Regions from separate parts of the Halarsenatibacter silvermanii genome, predicted to be linked through region 4. Evidence: riboswitches for the same ligand, from Rfam matches in the RefSeq annotation. Region 4 holds a riboswitch; each other region holds the start of a gene.
The links. Region 4 has a riboswitch for cobalamin ahead of cbiM (cobalt transporter CbiM). Riboswitches for the same ligand answer to the same signal wherever they lie in the genome.
Positions count from the first base shown of each region.

Region 1 (3,131 bases), on a different contig from region 4:
TCTCTACCATGCTGCCCGGCATAATCCTTCTCCTGAGGTTATGAGAAAAATTATCTGGCGGGGAGCTGCCGTCAATGTAACCAGCGATGCCGGCTATACGCCGCTTTTGCGCGCCGCTGAGCTGGGAGCTGAGAATAAAGTGGAAATTCTGATCAGCAGAGGGGCGGAAATCGATCGCCGCGGACCAAAAGGGGAGACAGCCCTTATGCTGCTTATGGAAAATGACCCCTCCCCGGAGATTGTGCAAAGGCTTTTAAACGCGGGCGCTTCCCCCCGGCTCAGCGATGATCAGGGCAGGACTGCCCTGCACAGAGCCGCCGCCCGGGAACAGACAGATAATGCCAGGATGTTGATAGAGGCCGAAGCTTCCCCTGATCCCGGCGATCGGGAAGGGATTACACCCCTGATGCGGGCAGCAGCTAACAATGAGAGGACGGAGATGATCTCTCTTTTGCTGGCAGAAGGAGCAGAGCTGGAAAGCCGCTCTCGGACGGGCAAGACGCCTTTGATGAAAACAGCGGCCGAAAATGAATCGGTGCGGGTGATGGAATATCTGCTGGCGGAGGGAGCTGAAGTTAATACATCCGATGAAGAGGGGCGGTCAGTTTTACATCATCTCATCACCGGCCCGGCCGCCCGGCGAAAGCTGGCGGTGCTCATCGAAAAAAGCGATCCGGAGCTCAATGCGGCTGATAGAGAGGGAAATACTCCTCTGCATCTGGCCGTGGACAGAAAAGCTTCTGATTACGAGCTGATCGAAAAGCTTTTACAGGCGGGAGCCGATCCGAATATTCTGGACGGCAGGGGATACTCTCCTCTGATGATGCTGGCTGAGAGCAGCGACAGACCGGAACTATTTGAGCTTATGCTCAGGGCAGGGGCTGAACCCGACAAAACCGGATATCGCGACAAGACCGCCCTGATGCTGGCCGCTGAAAACACCTCCAGTCAGGAGGTAATATTTGCTCTGCTGGAGGCCGGAGCCGAGGTGCCCCGCCAGGATGCCCGGGGCCGGAAGGTCGTCGATTATTTAGAGGGCAACGAAGCGCTTTTCAACACAGAAGCCTACTGGGAGCTGCAGTATATGGAACCGGAGGAGCGAGAACTCGAACCGATGGAGTTCAAATCGAGAAGCTCGGCAACTTTGCGCGGACTGGCCCTGCCCTCGCTGGGCCATGCCTATGCTGACAGCTGGTGGCCTAAAGGAGCTCTTTTTCTGACCGGAGAGGCAGCAAGTCTGGGAATGGCGCTGACCCGGGATGACAGCAGCGATGCCCTGCCTTTTTATCTGGCTTTTGCGGCCTTAAAAGCCTGGGAAATTTACGATGTCAATCAGGAAGTTGGCGAACACAACCGGGAGGCGGAAGAGTACAACGAGCGGGTGGAGGAGTTTCACCAGCAATTTCAGGAATGAAAGATAGAGAAAACAGTATAAAAATAGGGGTTTCGGGCAGGAAAATGGCATAGAATCTCAAAATTAGATATTGAGAAAGTACTAAAGAAGAGTTAAAAAGCTTAAGACCCAAAAAAATAATATGCAAAAATTAATATGCAAAAGTGCATTCAAAATGCATTCAGGTGCCTCCGGTATAGCCGGAGGAGAATAGGGAATCAGGTTAAAAGCCTGAACGGGCCCGCCACTGTAACCGGTCAGGCCGGATTTTGTTCTGCCACTCGCTTTTAAAAGCGGGGAAGGCAAATCCGGATAAAGGCCGGAAGTCAGGAGACCTGCCTGATTGCTTTGCCTGCAGTTCCCCGATGGCAGGGAATGGTAGGTGAAGCCATTCAGAATTGACCGTGATTATTCGTGGTTATTCGTTGTTAAAAGGCGGGTCTGTCTGGTATTTTCACCTCATCACTCAACCTGTCGGGGTTGGGTTTTTTTATTTGCCCTGAGATTTTTACATAACTGCAGCAGATAAAATATTGCAAAACTTTAAAACCAACTTAAAAATGGGGGATTAAAAATGAAATGCAAAACGAGTATCTTTATGGTCTTTTTGCTGGTGTTTTCTCTGACGATTACGAGCTGTGCGGGCAGGGCAGCGGCTTCAGAAAATCCGCCGGAAAAGCCGGAAAAGCTCACCATCATCGGTGAATCCGGCATCGATGCCGAAGCCTATGAGGGAGTTTTGGCAGATTTTGCCGAGGAATACGGGATAGAAATCGAGTGGAGGGAGTATCCCTACGATGAACTCTGGGATCAGATAACCACCAGCATCATGGCGGGAGATACTGTAGATCTCGTCCGGCTCAGTTCCTCCTGGCATGCTGAGCTGGGCGAGCTGGGAATGCTGATTCCTCTGGAGGAAATTGCCGCCGAAACGGAGCTGGGAAAAGCTGCGGAGATTTATTTTGACAGCTCTCTAGAAGCTCTGCGCTCTCACGATCAATTGTGGGGGCTGCCCATAACGGCCGCCTCTTTGATGTTTATGTACAATGAGGATATGCTGCACGAACTCGGCTATGAATCCCCGCCGGCAACCTGGGAGGAGATGGTAGATATGTCCCAAAAGGCTATCGACGAAGGGCTGGCCGAGTACGGCTTTTTCCCCGGCTGGGTTTCCGCTCATGAAGACGGCATGGTCTGGTTTGATCTCATGCTCAAACTGCACGACGGCAGCTGGATGAACGAGGACAAAACTGAATGGACATTCAACGATGAGGCCGGTGTCAAAGCTTTAACCTTTATGAAGGAGATGCTGGAAAAGGAAATCGTGCCGCAGGCAGCTCTGGAGGTAAGCGACTGGGATAATTATCATCACTTCACCTCCGGAGAACAGCTTTTTGAGATCAACTGGGGATTTGTCTACGGGCCGGCGACCGATCCGGAGGCTTCGGAAATTTCTGACTCGGTGGGTATAGGTCTTATACCCGGCATAGAAAGAGAGAGCTATACTGTTTTAGGAGGAAATGGCTATGCTGTTGCCGGCACTTCCCGCTCACCCGAATGGGCCTTTGAGCTTTTGCAGTACATGGCGGGCAAAGAGGGGGCCGCGGAATATCTGACCCACCACGGCAGCGATGTTCCTGTGAAAAATTTTTACGAAGATCATCCCCAATTTCCCTCCGAAGAGTTTCCGCTGATGGAGCCTTACTCCGAACAGATTGAATATGCCGGGTTTCGTCCC
Region 1 is NZ_FNGO01000009.1:58,087-61,217, forward strand. It holds gene BLT15_RS06290 (ankyrin repeat domain-containing protein) at 1-1,414, shown strand, start outside; cobalamin riboswitch at 1,560-1,750, shown strand; gene BLT15_RS06295 (ABC transporter substrate-binding protein) at 1,968-3,131, shown strand, end outside.
Region 1: linked by a shared signal. The riboswitch ahead of BLT15_RS06295 (ABC transporter substrate-binding protein) and the one ahead of cbiM (cobalt transporter CbiM) in region 4 are both predicted to bind cobalamin.

Region 2 (3,131 bases), on a different contig from region 4:
CTGCATGAAATTATAGAGTGTCAGTTTATTTTCCTCGTTTTTGAGATGATTTATGCCTATGCCGAAGATGAAGGAGGTGACAAGTGCTGTCATTATTCCCATAATCGGTGGTATTTCCAGTTCGATATAGGGAGAAAGTCCCTGGGCTTCTGCCACCTGTTCTCCCGCAGGTGCTATGAGAGGAATAAGACTGCTGGCCACGAGATATGCCGCAATACCGGCAATTATCGTGGAAATATAGGCGGTTAAAACCGTTTTGCCCAGCAGATTGCTGGCTTTTGCGCCCAGCTCAGATATGCCGGGAATGATGAAGGCGAGTATGATTAGAGGTACTATGTAGGTGAGAATTTCCCCAAAGATCTCGGTAAAGGTGTATAGTACATTGGCCAGGCTCTCCGGCAGATACAAACCTGTCAGAATACCGGCTATTATTGCTATAATAAGCCTGGGAATGAGTCCGAAGTTTTTCATGATTTTTTAACCCCCAAGTATTAATTATATTATTCACAATATCATTCTCCCATTAATACTAACACATATTGATCACCGATACAATAAGCTCTGCTGAAGCTTTAATGCAAAAAATTTCGTTTAAAAATATCTGATGTTTCAATGGATTAGTTTACTGAAATAGAGAAGATCAGCTGACGAAACTGATGAAAGTCATCAGCTCGTTTATATCTTCTGCCGGGAAAATGACGGTATATGCATCCTCTCTTACAACTCCGGGATAATTGGCTGCTTTGATGGCATCTTCCTTTCCGGAAAAAACCAGCTGGAGATCATAGGGTGGGGATAACCTGATTTTTTTGGACGCGGTTTCAATCCCGGGGAGCAGATAATTTTTTTGCAGGCAGGATCTGTCACCCTTCGATTTGAGCGCCAATTTTGAATGTATTCTGCCGGTTAGGGGCTGATTCTGGAGGATTTCTTTGTTCTCTCGTGAAAAATTGACTGTACGGGCATCCTCTATTTTAGCTTCCGAACAATTCGCTGCTCTGATGGCATTTTCTAACCTGGCAAAGACGGGCTGGAGATCATGAGGGGTTGAAAGGCTGACATTTTCACGTGAAGTTTTTCTATTTAAAATTTCTTCAGCCTGGCTTTCTATCAGCTGACAGGCTTTATCGGGCGAGAGACTGTGAACTGCCTCGCCCAGTCCTTTTTTTACGAATACAGTTTCGATATCCGGGAGCAGGTTTTTTGTCTGCTTACAGGCTTTTACATCACCCGTTATTAGCGCCGGTTCAACTTTCAGGTTTCTGGCCCAAAGAGAATTCAATATGGCTTCATTTACAGCATGACCGTTGATGGAAATGGCATTGAACCTGTGGGAATAAGCATGGCTTATGACGGCATCCCGGCTGTCCGGTCCGGCGTGATAACCTACAAAAAAAGCCAGATCGAAACTTTCATCCAGGCCATCCATCATGCCACAGGGCTTCCCGCTCAATCCCCTTATGAGCTCAGCCCTGCTGTCGAGCTTTTCAGGATTCAGGTTGCGGGCGGATTCGTGAGCATCTCTGACCACAATTCTCTCAGCTCCGCCGGCAAAAGCACCTCGCACGGCGGCATTGGCTTCTTCTGTCATGAATTGACAGGCCTTTTCGAACTCCGGATTACCTCTTTCTACTTCCTTTTTATCTGTCACCGGAGCTACACCTTCCATATCAACCGATATATAAACTGAAATATTATCCATCATAGTTATTTCCTCCAAAGATAAAAATAAATTATATTCTTCACAATAAGTCGCATCCTTATCCCATGTTAGTGTATATTTACCCTGCTGTCAAAGGATAAAATATTAAGAAAGTTTAGGAGGGATTATGCCAGAGTGGGGATGAAGATAAAAGGGAGGTGTTTATGCCAAAAAAAATTGCACCGGCTATATTAACCGGTGCAGATAAGTAGAGGGATGCCAGATCAAAATTGGATGAGCAAAATTTATTTTGGTTTAGAAAAAGTTGATTGTTAGCTTTGACAAAATAAAAAACCCAACCCTGACAGGTTGAGTGGTTTAGGTGAGTAAGCTATGCAGATCCGGCAAGAGTTGTCGGAGGAAATGAAAAAACAGGATTTGACCGCACCGGTTCTGCATTAGCTTCACCTACATTCCCTGCCATAGGGGAGCTGCAGGCTCAACAACCAGGCAGGTCTCCTGACTTCTGGCCTGGATCGAATTCGACCTTCCCCGCTGCTCCTGCGTACTTAAAGACGGCGAGTGGCAGAGGAATCCGATCTTACCAGTTACAGTGGCGGGCCCGTTCAGGCTTTTCACCTGATTCCCTATTCTCCTCCGACCGTAGCCGGAGGCACCTGATTGCGCCGATATTTAATTTTTATATTATCCTCTATTATATTTTTAAAGATTTATGATGATTCTCCTGCTGAAAACGAAAAAAAATTTCTTATAAGTTGTGGTTTTTCACCAGAACAGTTATTATGAAATTGGCCGGATTATCAGAGCAGCTTGTACTTTATTTTCCGATTTTCGTTAATTATTAATAAGAATGAATTATAATTTTGATTTGTTATATCCCACATTAAAATGTATAATGAATATATAAAGATATTGGCAATGATCTATTTGCTGAGGAGGGGTAAATAAATATGAAAGATCAAGGCAGCCAGAACAAAAATTCAGAATTAAAAATATTTTTGGATTCTCTTCCTCACAATGCCGCGGTCATTGATGCTGGAGGAAAAATTATCTGTGTTAACGAGAGCTGGAATAATTTTGCCAGCAAGAACAATTTAAGTCCTGAAGAATGCGGGTCAGGAATAAATTATCTCGAGGTATTGAGCGAATCAGAAGAAGAGAAAAAAGAGGTAAAAAAAGCTCTTCGGGGTATTAAATCGGTAATTGCCGGGGATAAGCGGAAATTTGTTCAGGAGTACTCCTGCCATTCTCCTGATGAGCGGCGCTGGTTTAAGATGAGGGCAATCCCCTTTCGGCAGGGGGCGCTGGTGATGCACGAAAATATAAAGGAACGCAAATCTGCCGGCATCGAGCTCAAAGAACAAAAAGAAGAGCTGAAGAGAAAAAATCAGAGCCTGGAAGTGCTTTTTTCCGGGAGCGGATCAGCGATTGCCAGACTCGATGAAGAGCATCGAGTTATAGATATCAA
Region 2 is NZ_FNGO01000003.1:34,184-37,314, reverse strand. It holds gene BLT15_RS02000 (dicarboxylate/amino acid:cation symporter) at 1-471, opposite strand, end outside; gene BLT15_RS01995 (M55 family metallopeptidase) at 641-1,705, opposite strand; cobalamin riboswitch at 2,135-2,338, opposite strand; gene BLT15_RS01990 (PAS domain S-box protein) at 2,614-3,131, shown strand, end outside.
Region 2: linked by a shared signal. The riboswitch ahead of BLT15_RS01995 (M55 family metallopeptidase) and the one ahead of cbiM (cobalt transporter CbiM) in region 4 are both predicted to bind cobalamin.

Region 3 (3,131 bases), on a different contig from region 4:
GACGTGAGCGGTCACGATCTGAGCAGTTCAATTCTCAACATATTCCTGCGGGAAGCAATAAACTCTTATCTTTTGTCAGCTTCAAATTCCGATGAAATCAAGCCCGCTGATATCGTTAACTACATCTCCAGGCGCTTCAGCGAAGAAGATTTTCCCGCTGATTATTTTATCTCGCTGGTCATGGGAGTTATGGATATCGAGAACTATGAGATAAATCTCGTAAACGCCGGATTTCATTTTCCGCCCAAGCTGATCATCGAAAGCAGCAGACCGGCCAGCCTGAAGTGTTCCGGTCCCCCTATTTCTTATCTCACCACCCGTTCAGAGCAAAAATATGAAGATTGCCGGTTTGTTCTTTCTGAAAACTCAACTCTTTTAATTTATACAGATGGTCTGATAGAACAACGTCAGGCGGAGAGCTCAGAGGAGATGTATGGAGAGATGAGGCTGATGGAACTGATAACTGCGCTGGACTACAGAAGACCAGAGACTTTAATTAATAAAACCTGTGAAAGTTTAAAGCAGTTTCGAGGTGAAACTCCAGTAGGAGATGATATTACAATGATGGCAATAAAAAATAGAAAACTGAAATAAAAAAATACCTGCATCTCAGGAGGTATGAATCCTGAAACGCAGGTGCCCAGGAAGTACCCTGGGATTGGGGGGTTAGGATTGCAAAATTATAAAAGATATCCGGAAGTGATCAGACGCTTTTTTAGGGGGGAAGGATATTTCGATTAACCTGTTAACATGATAAAATACGAAACAAATAAAATAAAGTCATAAGCAAAATAAATACCTGTATACAGGTATCCAAAAGAATATTTTCTCGCAGAATACAATATATATGATAATTTAAGCAGGAATATGATCCTGCATCTATAAATTTAATTTTGAAAAAGAATTATAAAATTTAAGTCGGGTGTTCCCGGTCGTGACCGGGAGGTAATAGGGAATCAGGTGTAAAACCTGAACGGGCCCGCCACTGTAACTGGATTTGATGGCAATCTGCCACCTAAAGTAAGTTAAACGTTAGGGAAGGAATCTGTCGTTATGTCAGGTTTTGTTATCCAGAAGTCAGGAAACCTGCCCGGCACCGAAACCTGCTCTTTCCCTCGTCGGCAGGGGGCAGCAGGTAATCAAATCAGCTGCTGGCTGGATCAGCCCTGCTTCCGGAAGATTATTTTTCATCGGTCAGCAGTGTCCATGATTATCCTGCCACCGGCTGTCGAGGCCGGGTTTTTGTGTTTGGAGGGGGCTGCCATGGATAGGCTTCTGACAGCATTTAAGATTAGTCGCAAAAATATGATTCGCCTTTTTATATTTGTTATAGCAGCGTTAATGATGTATTTTATGCTTTTTGACAGCGGCTTCAGTCTGGAATGGTTTCAGGACAATATCAGCAGATTAAACACCTTAAGCCAGAATCATTTGCTGCTCTCAATAGTAATTTTTCTGCTGGTCCGTTATATTTTCGCCGTCATATCCATACCCGGAACCGGTGTGTTATCTATAGTTGGCGGCGCCATTTTTAATTTCTGGCTGGCAGTGGCGCTGGTTTCACTGTCAGTTAATCTGGGGGTTTTAACAGTTTTCCTGCTCAGCAGGTACGCTTTTAAAGACCCGGCCAAAAAAAGATTTGCCGGGCGTTTTCACTCTCTGGAACAGCTCCTGGATGAATACGGGGCCTCTCTTCTATTTCTTTTAAGATTGAGTGAATTGTGTCCTTCTTTTATCATAAACTCCTTTTTTGCCTTCACTCCTGTAAAGACTTTCACATTTCTCTGGGTTAGCTTCATAGGCCATCTTCCCGGCATCATCATTTTTGTAAATGCCGGCAGACAGATCAACGAAATTAATAAAGCAGCAAATTTAATGGATCCCCGGGTCATACTATCCCTCGTTGCTCTGGGATTGATACCTTTGCTATCAAAATTTCTACACAACCGAATACTCTGTACTTCCGATAATAATTGCCGGTAAATAGAGATTAGAACTGCAGCTGCGCGTAGCTTCAGTCAGAAAACAGGATGTTGAATGGCGGCGAGGAATCTTTTTGAGTTCTGTCAATAAAATCCTCATATTGGGGTATCTCTTCTGCTGATAGAAGTGAAAATTCAGGATGTAGTCTAAAATAGTGAGAAGCGACTTCATTTTCTGGAAGGCCGGCAAAATTGGCTTCAAGTTTGTTTTTATAAGAAATTATCTGGTCTAAATTTTCCAGAAAAAGGTCCAGCAACTCACCATCGAAGTGCTTGTTTCGATCATCTTTCATTATCGCTACAGCTTTTTCGACCGGATAGCTGTCCTTATAAACTCGCTCTGATACCAGAGCATCGAAAACGTCCACTATAGCAACAATTCTGCCTTCGAGAGGTATTTCTTCTCCCGCCAGTCCCCTGGGATAGCCTTCACCGTCCCAGCGTTCATGATGTGTACAGGCAATTCTTTTGGCCATTTTGATGAGCTCGTGGTCACTTCCCCTGAGAATATTGCCCGCTATAGAAGGATGTTCTTTTATTTTTTCGTACTCTTCATCGGTTAATTTTCCGGATTTAAATAAAATACGATCGGGGATTCCTATTTTCCCCACATCATGCATTAATGAAGCATAATACATCCTCTCAAGCTTTTCCTCATCAGAGGTCACCAGCGAGAAAGCAAGGGTTGAAAAGACTCCTATCTTGGCCAGATGCAGTGCTGTGTCCTCATCTCTATATTCTGCGGCAAAACAGAGCCTTTTAACTATCTCTCTGGTCCTTTTTTCATTTTCTTCCAGGGTGAAGCTGAGCATTACATTTTGATTGGCCAGCTGATTTACTTTTTCCTCTATCCCCTGTAGAGCGTTGCTGAGAAAATGTTCTATGATCTGATCTGAACGCAGATTTTCACCTTCAGCAAAGCTATGTGAACACGAAAAAGAATTATTCTTCTCCTCCTTCTCATCAGCCCCTGCAAAATTCCTTTCTGAAAAACCGGGGGAATAATCCTGTCGAATAAATCCCTTGATTATCTCGGCCGACTTTCTGACTATATCTTTTTCAAAAAACAAATTGCCTTTGAAGATACGAAAAGAATCGCCGACCATATGCTGTTTATCAGGCATTTCCTGGGTGACCAGCGCCATGGAG
Region 3 is NZ_FNGO01000020.1:26,083-29,213, reverse strand. It holds gene BLT15_RS10020 (SpoIIE family protein phosphatase) at 1-594, shown strand, start outside; cobalamin riboswitch at 904-1,108, shown strand; gene BLT15_RS10015 (TVP38/TMEM64 family protein) at 1,207-1,983, shown strand; gene BLT15_RS10010 (HD domain-containing phosphohydrolase) at 2,015-3,131, opposite strand, start outside.
Region 3: linked by a shared signal. The riboswitch ahead of BLT15_RS10015 (TVP38/TMEM64 family protein) and the one ahead of cbiM (cobalt transporter CbiM) in region 4 are both predicted to bind cobalamin.

Region 4 (3,131 bases):
CGCAGCGGAGGCATGACTGCTGAAACTTCCTGGATGATAAAAAGAGCTGGCAGGGGAGTTTCAACCTCGGTAGGAATCGGCGGAGACCCGATGATAGGATCGCCGCCTAAAGACTTATTGAAATTATTCGAGCAGGATGAGGAGACTGAAGCTGTGGTGATGTTTTCCGAGCCCGGCACCCATTTTGAGCGAGATGTGGCGGAGTTTTTGGAGAGGGGCGGCTTCACCAAGCCGCTGATAGTTTACGTGGCCGGTAAATTCACCGAGGAGATGCCGCAGGGCACCGTTTTTGGCCATGCTGGAGCCATCATTGAAGATGAAAGCAGCAAACCCTCACACAAGATGGAGAGGTTGAAAAAAGCCGGCGCGAGTATAGCCCATGATTACGATGAGATACTGGATTATGTTTCTGAATTATAAGATGAACTTTGAACAGAATAGTTTGAAAATGACAGAGACTGTTGACTAAGTTTATCTAATATGATAGGATATCTTGTGAAGTAGGAAAAAATAATATATTTACAGTGCGCCCGTAGCTCAGCCCGGACAGAGCAACGGACTTCTAATCCGTAGGTCACAGGTTCGAATCCTGTCGGGCGCACCATTTTTATTTATTCATATATCAACGAAAAGAGGCCCCGCCAAAATAACTGGCGAGGCCTTTAAAATTATTACTTGCACCAATTTCGAACCCGAAATTATTATTTCCCGGCTTTTTGAAGTATCTCAACTGCTTTATCTCTGTTCCTTCATAGAAACATGTGAGTAAATATTTAAAGTGGTTTCAACTCTTCTTAATGCTATTGCTTCCGGTGTTAAAAACATCGGGTCTTCACTGCCTGAAAAGGCGGCATTTCTTTTTTTATACTGTTTTAATTTTGTATGGCAGACAAAATTCCGGTAACAAAAAGTGGAAGGTTCGAGTATATTATAGAATGCTATGATAACCATTATCTGGCCGAAAATTAAACTTATGCCGGGGAAAAATTTCATTGTGAACGCAGCTTTATATCTTACAGTACAACTAAATGAGGTTTTTACACACCCATCAGCCAACTGAAGACAAGAAGATCCATATCTTAACTTACTGCCCGATACCTCGGGGGAACTTCACTGGGGGATTTCCCTGCTGTGGTGGACATCACTTTATATCTTAATGTCATAATATCTGCTGGTTTATCAGGAGATAGATAGATGATCGGGCAAAGATTTTGATTATTTTGCAGGAAATCTTTCTGTTATCATTGAATATAAAAAATGAGGCGTAAAAAAGTGAGCTAAAAAATTAAAATTTAATATAAGGCAGTCGGGTGCCCCCGGTCACGGCCGGAGGAGAATAGGGAATCAGGTGCAAAGCCTGAACGGGCCCGCCACTGTAACCGGCATCAATCTGAATTTAAAGACCACTTAAATATTTTAGTATTTAGGGAAGGGATAAATTCAGATTTAAGCTGGAAGTCAGGAGACCTGCCCGCTGGCCTATTGACCTACTTGTTCTTCGATGGCAAGAAAGGTAGGGAATTAGAGCAGGATTATTGTTTTCTGTTTGTTTATTACCCGCTAATTACCCTCAGCTGGGATTATTTTGATTCAGATTGGGGGTTGAATGTTTTTTAGTTTCAATTTGTAAGTTTTTTTATTTAGCCTCCTGCCTAATTTTTACTCCTCTCCACCTGTCATTGAAGGTGGGGTTTTTTTATTGAAAATTTAATTCCGGGCGGTTTAAATTAATTTAACAAAGGAGTGGTGAATTATTCACATCTCAGAGGGAGTACTGTCGGCACCTGTTCTGGCGGCCGGGATGGCGGCGGGCACAGCCGGGGTGGCGGTCGGTCTCAAAAATATGAATGAAGATCAGATTCCCCGGGCGGCCATAGTAAGTGCGGCTTTATTTGTGGCCTCTTTGATCCATGTTCCTCTTGGGCCCAGCAGTGTGCACCTGATTTTAAATGGAATTGCCGGCATATTACTCGGCTGGGTGGCTTTTCCGGCAATGCTGGTAGCTTTATTTTTGCAGGCGGTTTTATTTCAGCACGGTGGCTTTACTGTATTAGGTGTCAATCTTGTCAATGTGGCTTTACCGGCTGTTCTGGCTGGTTATTTATTCAGACTGGTTTTTGCCAAAAGCCGGGCGAATAAAAAGATTTTAGGTGCAGCGGCAGCACTGAGCGGGGCGCTGGCGGTTTTACTTACGGTATTGATGGTGGTTTTAACTCTGATTTTGTCGGACGCCGGGGCGTTCAGTGAGCTGGCCGGTTTAATTTTTGTTTCTCATCTGCCTGTAATCATAATTGAAGGTTTTTTGAGCGGAATGCTGGTAGTATTTGTGCTGAAAGTAAAACCGGGAATTATGAGAACGGAAAAGCTGTCAGCGATAAAATGATAAGCGAGGCGGGAAATTATGCTTACTGCTGAATTTTCCCGGGGAGATAGTCTTATTCACAGCCTGGATCCCCGGATAAAAATAGTAATCCTGGTGATGATGGCCGCAGTCACGGCTGCAGGAAAGAATTTATTTATGCTCGTCTCAGCTCTCGTTTTTTCTCTGGTGCTGGTCCTGGCGGCTGGTTTAAGAACAAAAAAAGTGATCAAACGTCTTTCGCTCTTGAATATTTTTATAGTCAGTATCTGGATTCTGATACCTTTTACCTATCCAGGAGAGGTGCTGGCAGCAGCTGGCCCTTTTACAGTAACTTCCGATGGTATTATTTATGCTCTGCGCATCACTCTGCGGTCCAATGCCGTCATGCTGGCAGTTTTTGCTCTGCTTTCAACTTCTTCAGTATCTTCATTAATGCAGGCTCTTAAATATTTTCATGTCCCCAAAAAACTTATTTATCTATTTTTCTTCGTATACCGCTATATTTTTGTGCTCCAAGATGAATTTAGCAATATGCAGAAATCCGTTGAGGGCCGGGGTTTTACGCCTGCAACCTCAGTGCACTGCTACAAAACTTATGCATTTTTGATCGGTATGCTGCTCATTAAAAGTTATGAGCGAGCCGCAAGAGTTTATCAGGCCATGCTGGCCCGCGGTTTCAAAGGGGAATTTTATGTGAAGGATGAGCTTGAGTTTTCTGCTGGCGATGTGCTGGTTTTTTCCTGCGGCTTTCTGCTAATGGTATTATTTT
Region 4 is NZ_FNGO01000017.1:15,969-19,099, forward strand. It holds gene BLT15_RS09260 (succinate--CoA ligase subunit alpha) at 1-420, shown strand, start outside; tRNA gene BLT15_RS09265 (tRNA-Arg) at 527-604, shown strand; gene BLT15_RS09270 (hypothetical protein) at 736-1,056, opposite strand; cobalamin riboswitch at 1,291-1,489, shown strand; gene cbiM (cobalt transporter CbiM) at 1,760-2,383, shown strand; gene cbiQ (cobalt ECF transporter T component CbiQ) at 2,402-3,131, shown strand, end outside.